One region of the Thioalkalivibrio sp. ALE23 genome, then DNA from elsewhere that is predicted to be linked to it. Evidence: riboswitches for the same ligand, from Rfam matches in the RefSeq annotation. Region 1 holds a riboswitch; the other holds the start of a gene.
What was found. A riboswitch is a leader RNA that binds a small molecule or an ion and turns the genes downstream of it on or off. The one in region 1 is predicted to bind cobalamin.
Positions count from the first base shown of each region.

Region 2: linked by a shared signal. The riboswitch ahead of F573_RS0106205 (TonB-dependent receptor domain-containing protein) and the one ahead of F573_RS0112395 (TonB-dependent siderophore receptor) in region 1 are both predicted to bind cobalamin.

Region 1 covers NZ_KB900037.1:17,413-22,867, reverse strand. The annotation lists gene F573_RS0112405 (heme-binding protein) at 1-23, opposite strand, end outside; gene F573_RS0112400 (hypothetical protein) at 159-650, opposite strand; cobalamin riboswitch at 1,151-1,405, shown strand; gene F573_RS0112395 (TonB-dependent siderophore receptor) at 1,542-3,692, shown strand; gene F573_RS0112390 (rhodanese-like domain-containing protein) at 3,788-4,159, opposite strand; gene F573_RS0112385 (MFS transporter) at 4,265-5,455, shown strand, end outside.
Region 2 covers NZ_KB900032.1:528,572-534,026, reverse strand. The annotation lists gene F573_RS0106215 (cobaltochelatase subunit CobN) at 1-5, opposite strand, end outside; gene F573_RS0106210 (cob(I)yrinic acid a,c-diamide adenosyltransferase) at 166-732, opposite strand; gene F573_RS0106205 (TonB-dependent receptor domain-containing protein) at 737-2,575, opposite strand; cobalamin riboswitch at 2,728-2,983, opposite strand; gene F573_RS0106200 (hypothetical protein) at 3,038-4,933, opposite strand; gene F573_RS0106195 (class I SAM-dependent methyltransferase) at 5,043-5,455, opposite strand, start outside.

The DNA.
Region 1 (5,455 bases):
GCTGAACGCATGGATGGGGACATATCAACCTCCACGGTTGTGTGGACTCCACCCATTCTTGTAGGCCCCGTACGGGGATTTGGCAAGCTCCGTTTCGGGACGCCCGCCACGTTCCGGTCCGGCTCAACGGTTTCCGCAACCGGCGCGGCCGACCGCCATCAGGCCACCCGGCCGACCCGCTCGGACACCGCATCATCGGCCATCACCGGCGGGTACTGGCGAGCGAGCTCGCGCGCCGCCAGCACGAAGGTGTTCACCTGCGTGGCGTGCTCGCGCAGCTTGTGCGCCAGACCCGGGTCCTCGCTGACCTCGTCCACCACCACGCCGTCCGGGCGCTCTTCCACGTGCACTTCGATGCGCCCGCGCTGCTCGAAAAGGGTGCGATACAGCGGATCACGGTCACGCAAGTGTGCGCTCTCGCGCAGCCGCCGATGCAGTTCCGGCACGTGCACCCGCAGCAGCACGGCGAGTTCCGGATCCGTTGCCGTCGTCACCGTCCGGGTACCACCCTCGATGAACTCCAGCTCCCTCCGGATTGCGTCGTGGGACTCCAGCAGGCGCTGAAAGACCACCTGCTCACGCTCGTGCTGCTTGCGGGCTTCGGCGTCCAGGTGACCGCCGCAATCGATCATTCTCAGGTGCATCGTCATGGTCTGTCGGCCTCTTGCTGATGATCCTGCCCGGAAGAAGCAATCTCCCTGCCAACTCGTATTTCCCGCCATGACGCGGCCACATGCCGATGCCGCCGATCAGCTGACCACTCAAACTGCGAATATTGGCAGTCACTAATAAATGAAAATGCCACCTGTGACATCCGAACGCTCGCAAGTCACTGTCAAAAGGGGAAAATCATCTCCAAAAAATTTTCGAACATGGATTGATTCCAATTTGCGGCCGTGTATAATTCCCATTGTCGAGTCGACGGCAGCTCAGCGTCGGTTCGCCATGCAGGGGCCACCTGGCCCCTTCTCTCCTCCATCTCTTCTGGATTTTGCCGTCGGCTCTCGGTGCCCCCCGGACCGACCCGGCGGCCCTTTTTTTAATCCACCCGAATGGATCCCAGTGCAAACCACATGCCAAGCACTGACCGCGGCCGCGACCGTGGGTCAACCGGACACTGTTGGTTTGACACAACACATTAGTCCTCACTAATATTCCGTCTCCCCCGGGTGCTTCGTCGCCATCCCGACGACGAGTGAAACGGGAAGTCCGGTGCGTGCCCGGCCTCGACCTGCGCACAAGTCCGGCGCTGCCCCCGCAACGGTAGGCGGGTCACGGCAGACCCATGCGAACCACTGCGAAGAACGCGTCCGTTCAGGGCGTGCTTCGCGGGAAGGTGGTCTGCCCCGGAGCCAACGGCTCCAGCCCGCGAGCCCGGAGACCGGCCCGGAGGACAACGGAGAACCGCGGGGAGCGGTATCACCGGGCGGATCGGCATCGCTGCGCATCGGTTCACGACGCGCCGACGATGGCGCACGCCCGCCCCCCGCGGTCGACACCCACGACCACGGCGCACGGGCGGTGCGCAAAGAGGGTTCGCAATGTTCCCGAAGAAGAGATTTCCCGCGGCCCTGCTGGGCGGTGCCGCGGCCGTGCCCTTGTTGCTGGCGGCACCGCCGGCAACCGGCGAAGAAGACCCCGACGATTCCGCACGGGTACTGCCACAGGTCACCGTAACGGCGGCGACCCGCACCGAGCGTCTGGTGGAGAACACGCCCGCCTCCACCGAAGTGATCACCGGCGAGGACATCCGTCGCAGCGGGGCGACCATGCTGGACGAGGCCCTGCAGACCGGATCCAGCCTGTTTACCGGTGCCGACGGCAACCGGTTCTCGATCCGCGGCGGCGGCCGCGCCGACATCATCTACATGCTGGATGGCCGTCGGGTCAGCGGCACGTCCGGCCGGGGGTTCGAGCTCAACCGCATCCCGGTCATCCACGTGGAGCGCATCGAGATCGTGAAGGGCCCCGGCAGCGTGGTGTACGGCTCGGATGCGGTGGCCGGCGTGATCAACGTGATCACCCGCCAGCCGGATGCGGGCTTCGAAGGCAGCGTGGAGCTGCAGGGCGGCATGCCCGCCAGCGCCGATGGCGGGGAGCGCATCAACGGTTCGCTGTTTCTGGGCGGCGGCACCCGCGACACCCGGTTCCGGCTGCTGGCGGATGTGCTGGACCGCGAGGCCTATTCCGAAGACGCCACGGCCGACGTGCGCATCCCCGAGCAGGGCGACCGGGTGCGGCCGTCGGAGTCCGGCGCGCTGGAGGATGACCACGCGATCCAGGACCGCTATGCCTTCGACGAGGACCGCCGCGAGAGCGCGCGGGTCTACAACCTGCGCGCCGGCGTCAGCCACTGTTTCACCGACGACTTCAACGTGGAGCTGGAGGCCGGCCTGCTGCGCGAAGAGCGCGAGCGGCGCTTCCTGCACGAGCGCCCGCCGGTGGCCACCGGCTACACGAACAACAATGGCGATCCGGTGCGCGCCCTGCAGTTCCCGGCACAGCGCAGCGAGGACAGCGACCGGCGCGATCTGGCCGTGGCCGCCGAATGGTTCGTGACCGACACCCTGGAGCTGAATTACCAGGTCTACGAAAGCAAGTTCGAGATGGACCGCTCCAACACCTTCCTCGAGGCCGCGGACTTCGGCTTCGATGCCACCGGGGACAGCGAATTCGGCCCGCGCGAGGTCACCTTCACCGACCGCGTCCACGACTTCGCCGCCACCTGGCGGCCCGACGCCCGCCACACGGTACTGACCGGCTTCGAACACAAGCATCAGACCTACCGCGACCGCGAACCGGCGCACGAGCCGGAAGACGACCAGTGGGTCGGCGGGGTGTTCCTGCAGCACGAATGGGCGATCAGCGAGCGCCTGGATCTGGTCTACGGCGCCCGCCACGACGAGACCTCCACCGAGGTCGACAACACCTCGCTGCAGGCCGGCGCGGTCTATCGCCTGGCCCCCGAGGCCCGGCTGCGCGTGCAGTATGCCGAGGGGTTCAAGCTGCCGGAATTGCGTTCGTTCCACGTGGACACCCTGAACCCGCGCGGACAGCGGGTGCTGGGCGCCCATGTCGTCGATCCGGCTGTCGGCAACACGCGCCATGAACTCGACCCCGAGACCAGCCGCAATGCCGAGCTCGGCATCGCCGGCGACCTGCGCCTGAGCGACACCACCACGGGGCATTACGACGTGGGCCTGTTCTACACCGAGTTCGATGACCGGATCGCGCAGACTCAGGGCGATGGCGACTACCGCACGTTCCGCAACGTGAGCAACGCCCGCGCCCGCGCCCGCGCCCGCGGCGTGGAGACCCGCCTGGGCGCGGACTTCAACTCGCAGGTGGAGCTGCGCCTGGGGGGCACCTGGATGGATGCGATCGATCGGGACAGCGGCGAGACCCTGACCGACACGCCGGAACTCACCATGGTGGCGAGCGCGCTGTGGACGCCCACGGAAGAATTGCGCCTGCAGCTGCGCAGCCGCTACGTGGATGAGGTACGCGTGGCCGGGGACGAATGGGATGGCTCGTTCACCCTGACCAGTCTGAACGTGGAGTACGCGCCGGCGGCCTGGGAGGACGTCACCCTGCGCGGCGGGATCGACAACCTGTTCGATGCCGACAATGAAAGTTCGCTGGCAGCGGATCCCGGCCGCTTCCTCCACGCCGGGGTCCGGTACGACTTCTAGGACGTCCGGTCCGGGGACCGGGAGGGCTGCCTTGAAGGGCAGTCCTCCCCCTGGTTTTCATGTCGTTTCTGTCACCACATTGCTCATACGAAGGACTACCCCGGGTTCGGATTGGAACCCGACTCGCTGCAATATTCCTGCCAGGCTGCCGATCCGCCGCGCAGCACGCGGGCGTCGATGTCCATCGCGCGCAGGCTCTCGGCCACCAGATGGGAACGCCCGCGCCCGCCACAGAACACCACCACGGGCTGCGCCGGATCCTCCAGATGGGACTCGATGCTGGCCTCCAGCCTGGGCCGGGGGATGTTCACGGCCCCCTCGATGGACCCGGCCTCCACCTCCTCCGGCTGGCGCACGTCCACCAGCAGCAGCGGTTCACCGGACTCCCGCCAGCGAGCCAGCTCCGCCGGCTCCACGTGCGGCAGGGTCTGTTCCAGACGGGTGATGCGTTCTTCGAAACGGCTCATGACGATTCCTCGGGTATGGTGGAGAGGTAATTCGAGCTTGCCGGCAGGCCGCCGGAGACCGCAACCTGAGCGGTACTCGTGCGCGATACCTCCGGTGGTGCCAACATGACCGACACTTCCGACGTCCGCCGGCCGGGCTTCGTCGCCCACATGGCGACGGTCTTCATCAACGCCCTCAACGACAACTTCTTCCGCCTGGTCGTCATCTTCATCGCCCTGCGCGAGTTCGTTGCCGAGGGCGAAGGCACGTTCTATTACAGCCTGGTCGGATTCGTGTTCCTGCTGCCGTTCGTGCTGTTCTCGCCTTGGGCCGGCTACATCGCCGACCGCTACAGCAAGAAGGCGGTGATCGTCGCCACCCGCTCGGCCGAGGCCGTGGTGCTGCTGACCGCCGCGCTCATGCTGATCATCGACTACTTCCCCGGACTGCTGGTGACCGTGTTCCTGATGGGCCTGCAAAGCACCTTCTTCAGCCCGGTGAAGTTCGGCATCCTCCCGGAGATCGTGCGCTACGCGCAGCTGTCGCGCGCGAACGGGCATATCCAGCTGTGGACCTTCCTGGCGATCATCCTCGGCACCGCGCTGGCCGGCTTCGTGATGGAGTTCGCCGGCGAGGCGCTGTGGATCCCGGCGGCGGTGATCGTGGCGCTGTCGCTCACCGGCCTGGTCACCAGCTTCTTCGTCACCCCCACCCGCGCGATCAACAATCCGGCGCCCTTCCGGCTGAACCCGTTCGCCACCGTGGTGCAGTCGATCGCCGAGATCCGGCCGCAGCGGGTGCTGTTCCTGGTGGTCCTCGGCATCGCGTGGTTCTGGGCCCTGGGCACGTCGTACCAGCTCAACGTCCCGCTGTTCGCCGAGCTGCACCTGGGCCTGGGCGAGCTGGCCACCGGCATCATCCTGACGACCCTGGCCCTGGGCATCGGCACCGGCAGCATCCTCGCCGGCTATCTGTCGCGCGGCGGCATCGCCATGCACCATGCCCCGGCCGGCATGATCGCGGCCGCCCTGATCAGCGCGTTGCTGTATTTCACCGTCGACAGCTACCCGGCCACCCTGGTGCTGATGGCCCTGCTCGGCGTTGCCTCCGGTTTCTTCATCGTGCCGATCACTGCCTACCTGCAGGGCCACAGCCCGGAGGAACGGCGCGGGCGTTTCATCGCCGCGAGCAACTTCCTGTCGTTCGGGGCGATGCTGCTGGCACCGGTGCTGTTCTGGGGGCTCACCGGCCCGGCCGGGGCCAGTCCCGGCCAGGTGTTCATCATCGGCGGAGCCGCCTCGCTGCTGGTCGGGCTC
Region 2 (5,455 bases), on a different contig from region 1:
CTCATCATTCAACACCCGGATACGTGCACACACTGCCGCCGGGACACTCGAGGCGTCCCGACGGAGCGTGAAGAAAAGGAGATCGACCGCGGGTCGCGTCAGCGTCGCGGCACTGTTGTCGATCGGGGCCTTCGCGGATCCGCCGTCACGGCGTCGCGGGCAGAATCAGCCGCCGGAGGCCTCGCGCCGAGCGGCGGGCTGCCACAGGACCTCGGAACCGTTCTCGTGGCGCGCCAGCACCCGGCACAGTACGAACAGCAGATCCGACAGGCGGTTGAGGTAGGCCAGCGAGCTGGGCCGCAGGGCCTCGTGGTGATTGACCGCGACCAGCCGCCGCTCGGCGCGGCGGCAGACGGTGCGGGCAATATGGCAATCCGCGGTGGCCGGGCCGCCCCCCGGGAGGATGAACTCCTCCAGCGGCGGCAGCTCGTCATTGAAGCCCTCGAGCTCGACATCGAGGCGCTCCACCGACGCCTCCGGCAGGGCCTGATGCCCCGGCACCGCCAGCTCCGCGCCCAGGTCGAACAGCTCATGCTGGATCAGCGACAGCGAACGCCGTACGTCCTCGGGCAGCTCGTGCACCAGCACCCGCCCGATGACGCTGTTCAGCTCGTCCACGTCACCAAAGGCTTCGACGCGATGCGAGTCCTTGTCCACGCGCGAGCCGTCACCCAGGCCGGTACGCCCCTCGTCACCCGTGCGGGTCGCGATCTTCGACAGTCGATTGCCCATGACCTTACCTCTGCTGCTGATAACGCAGTTTCACGAACGCGGCGCGGCCGGGGTTGTTGTAATCGGCATCGTTAACCGAGTCACGCGCGACCACGTAGTCGCGATCGAAAAGATTCGACAGCGAAGCCTCGATACTCCATTCCGGATCAAATCGATAGGCCGCACGCAGATTCATGGTGCCGTAGCCCGAGAGCCGCTCGTCATTGTCAGCATCGTTGTAGCTGCGGCTGCGGGCGAGGATCGTACCGCCCACGGAGAAATCACCGATCCGGCGGTCCAGGTCGAAACGGGCTGACGCCGGCGGACGGCGACGCAGTTCATTGCCGGTGTCACGATTTTCCGTATCCAGCAGGGTCAGCGAGACCCGCGAATTCCACGGACCGAGGTCGTGGCCTCCCTCGACTTCCAGTCCGCGAATCCGTGCCTCGTCGACATTTTCGCGCACCGGGAACCCGGTAATGAGGTCGTCCACGCGCGTCTCGAACACCGCGACGTCGACATACGCGAGACTCGCCGAGTACCTCGCCCCGAGCTCAAACGTCTCCGACTCCTCCGGTTCGAGGTCCGGGTTTCCGCGGAATCTCGCCGGGTCGGAAAAGGGCCAGTAAAGGTCATTGAAGGTGGGTGCCTTGAACGCGGTGCCGTAGCTGGCGCGCAGCCGCAGGGCGTCGGTTGCCTGCATGCCCCAGGCGACCTGCCCGGTGGTCTTCTCGCCGAACGCTTCATTGTCGTCGTAGCGCAGCGAGCCTTCCAGATCGTGGTTGCCGAGCTGGGTACGTACGACCGAATAGACCCCTACGTTGTAGCGCGAGTCCTCGTCGTAATCCGTGGTACTCGAGATCCGGTCCTCGTAGGCGTCTACCCCGGCGATCAGGTCGGTGAGTTCACCCAGGCGGACATCGTTGCGCCAGGTCAGCTGATCCCGCTTCGTATCGAATCTCGAAGAGAACCCCCCCCCCGCGAAATTGTCGTTTTCGTCCCGACTATGGGCCACTGCAAGCTCGGTATCCCAGCGACCAAGAACGGGCAATCGGAGACCGGCCTGCATCGCCGCGTGGACGAAATCGGTTTCATCCTCGAAACCATCGAACTCGGTATTGCCTTCGGAATAGAGGACATTGCCGAAAAGTTCGATCCCGTTGTCGAGGCGGTGGGCAACCTTGCCGGCCAGCGAGGTGTTGTCATAGCCATCCGGATCGTCGTCACCCACGTCGTCCTGCACGTCGATGCCCTCGGTATCGAACATACTGACGGACAGGCTGTAATCGGTGCGCCCGGTGCCGCCGGCCACACCGATTCCGGCCTCCCAGGTGCTGAAGCTGCCGGCGCCAAGGAAGGCATTGACCCGCGGCGGACCTTCGCGGCCCGCGCGGCTGAAGACCTGGGTCACCCCGCCGATGGCATCGGAGCCGTAGATGGAGGTGCGCGGCCCGCGCACGATCTCCACGCGGTCGATCTCCTCGGGCGGCAGGAACTGCCAGCTGGCACCGCCGGTGGTGGCCGACCCCATGCGCACGCCGTCGATCAGCATCAGGTGGTGATCGGAGTTCGTTCCCCGAAGGAAGACACTGGACGTCTTGCCGAACGGGCCATTACCCGCCACCGAGACCCCGGCGCGCCCCTCCACCAGATCGGTGAACTGGCGCGGCTGCAGGCGTTCGATCTCTTCGCGGTCGATGACCGTCACCGAGGCCAGGGCCTCGTCCACGGTCTGGCTGAGACGGGTCGCAGTGACCTGAACGGGTTCCAGGGTCGCGGAGTCGGAGTCGGTGCCCGGCGCCTCGTCGGCCACGGCCGGGGACACGGCTGCAACGATGGCTGCGGAAAGGATACTGCGTTTCATGTCTTCGGATCTCCCGGCGAGCCGCCCGCACGCCGCTGGTTCACGGGGATCGCGCCGGCGCGAGGGAGGAAGACGAGGAACGCATTCCCGGCGGGAAACGGGTACGGGGACCCGTGGCGGGAACGGTCATCCGTCTCGCACGCCCTCCGCGTGCCGCACGACCATTCCCCGGCCGGTCTCCGGGCTGACGAGCGGGAGATTCCCGGCGGGCGGCGCCTTCCCGTGTCCATGACACAGTGGCATTCGGCCGCCAGCCTCGAGGATCCACTGCCGAAGGACTCCGGAATGGATCCGCGCTCGATCACCGTTGCGGGGGCAGCGCCGGACTCGCGCCGAAGCGGCGCTCACCGGACTTCCCGTTTAACCCGGCGGCGAAACCGCCAGGGCACCGAGGAACGGGGAGCAGGGTACATGAGCCCCCCCTGATTTTCCACCCGTGCTCTCCGGCCGACCGCGCGGCGTTCAGGTCTGCCGCGTCTCCTCGGCCTGGCGATAGCGGGCGCCACGACGCAGCAGGCGGCCCCATTCCTTGTCCTGGACCATCGCGTCGAATTCCGGCGAGCGCTCGGCACGCAGGGCCACCGGGTGGGACTCGTCCCCGGTGTTCTGGGCCAGCATCGCCAGGCGCTCGGGGTTGGCCCCGTAGTGGGTCTCGAGAAAGCTGCGCATGCCGTCGGTCAGCGGCAGGTGGTAGACCCGGGTCAGGCGCAGCGCGAGCCACTCCGCCGCACGCCCGAGATCCTGGCGCACCATGCGCACCATGGCGGAGCCCAGCCCGGCCTTGGCGTCGGCGCTCATGCCCACGTACAGCCCGCCGAGATAGGCCGCGGGGCTGGAATAGATCGCCCGCTGGATACTGGGGTTGCTCAGCTCCACCAGCGGGTCGAGCAGCAGCGCCAGCTGGATGCCGATGCGCTTGGCGGTATCGCCGTCCAGCGGCTTCTTGCCGAAGAAGATGAAATCGCCCTCGCGCCGGATCTGCAGCTCCTCGAGATATTCGCACAGACCGTCGGCCAGCCGGATCTTCTGATCATCGTCCAGTTCGATCAGCTCCTCCGACACCCGGATCCGCCGGGCCGAACGCTTCTGCCAGCGCTGATCACCCTTGCGGTCCCGTTCGCGCCGGCGCAGGTTTTCCCAGCGTTCCACCGCATTGGCGTAACGGCTCTGCGCCTGCATCAGGCGGTCCCGGGCTTCACGCAGTTCTTCCACCTGCGACATCGCGGCACCCAGGATACGGCCGTCGGGGCTCTTTACGTCCGGCTCCGCCTCCAGCATGGTCCGCAGGCCGGCCAGCACCTGCTGTCCCATGACCGGCAGGGGTTCGCGCAGATGCTGCTGGGTGATGCCACTGGTCTCGCTTTGCGCCAGCAGCATCCCCAGCGAGCGGAGACGGCTGATCACCCCGGCCTGGGCCACGCGGAAGCGATTGCTCTGGTATTCCAGCCGGTCCAGCGCCCGGCCCAGCTGCCAGGGCCCCGACCATTCGAAACTCAGGCGCTTGATCTGGCGGCCGTTGACCAGCTCGAAGGCGAGCACGAAGATCGCCTGGACATCATCCAGGGTGCAGCGCGTAAGGTCATCCGCATCCGCCGCGGAGAACAGGCGTTCGAGAAACTGGTCGATGCGGCGCACGCCGTCTTCGCGCGTCGGCGCGACCCCGCGCAGGCGGTCACGCAGCAGCTCGGCGAGATCCGAATCCTCGGCGTGCAGCCGCTCGAGCGCGGCCATGCGCGCGTCGGCGGTGGCCTCCACCAGGTCCGCGACCCGCGCATGCAGCCCCAGACGCCGATAGATCTCGATCTGCTCGGCGGTGGAGGCCAGCGTCGGGTCGCCGGTCATTTCGCGCACCGCGACCGCCACCGCCTCCGGGGAGACCTCCACCTCGTGCAACAGCACCGCCGCCGACTGGCGCCGCCGCATGTCCGGCGTCATCTCGCCCATGGCCAGGTCACGGGTCGCGAACAGCAGATCCGGCAGCAGATCGATGGTATTGCGCAGCTGGACCTGCGAGCGCTCCTGACGCCGCCCGCGGGTCGCATCGGCGACAAAGCGCGCGATCAGGCCGATCACCCCGAACAGCAGGGTGTAAACCGCGAAGAAGACGAAGTTCTGGGTGGGAGCCGCATGGCCGAACCCGAGGAAATAGCCGCCCTGCATCGCGAGGAAGGTCACGGGGCCGGCCGCCCACAAAAGCTGCAGCAGGTTCAGCGACCACGGGACTTTGCGGGCACTGGTCGCCACCTCGGTGATGCGGCTGCGTCCCGCAGCCTCGATCAGGACCTGGTCCTGATTCGACTCCTGCGTTTCGGGGGCCCCCGATGCCTCGGACTTGCGTTGACGAAAAAGGCGGAACACCCCTACTCCCCGAACACCGGAATCCCCGGTCAGTGTAAAGCTCGAATGCCCCGCACGTCGCCGTCAGAACGGCGGGGACCCACACTGGACCCGTGCCGGAGGCCGGGGTTCACCGCGCGGAAGAAATCAGCTCGTCCGCCGGCGGCACCGAACGCACCCCGGGGTCTTCGCGCCCGCAGAGATAGTCGCGGGTGAGCGGAACGGCATCCTGCCGACGCGCCATCTGGATATGGAACACCACCTGCTTCCACCAGCGGAAAGTGCCCTCGCAGCTGGCCAGATAGAACTCCCACATGCGGCAGAAGCGCTCGTCGAAACTGGCCGCCGCCTCTTCACGGACTGCCTGAAAGCGCCGGTACCATTCGGCCAGGGTTTCGGCATAGTGCAGCCGCCAGAATTCGATGTCGGTGGTGTACAGCGGCGTGGGCTCCAGCGCTTCCATCACCTCGGACAGGGCGGGGGTGTAACCGCCGGGGAAGATGTATTTCTTTAGCCAGGGGTTGGCCGTGCCCGGTGGCTCCT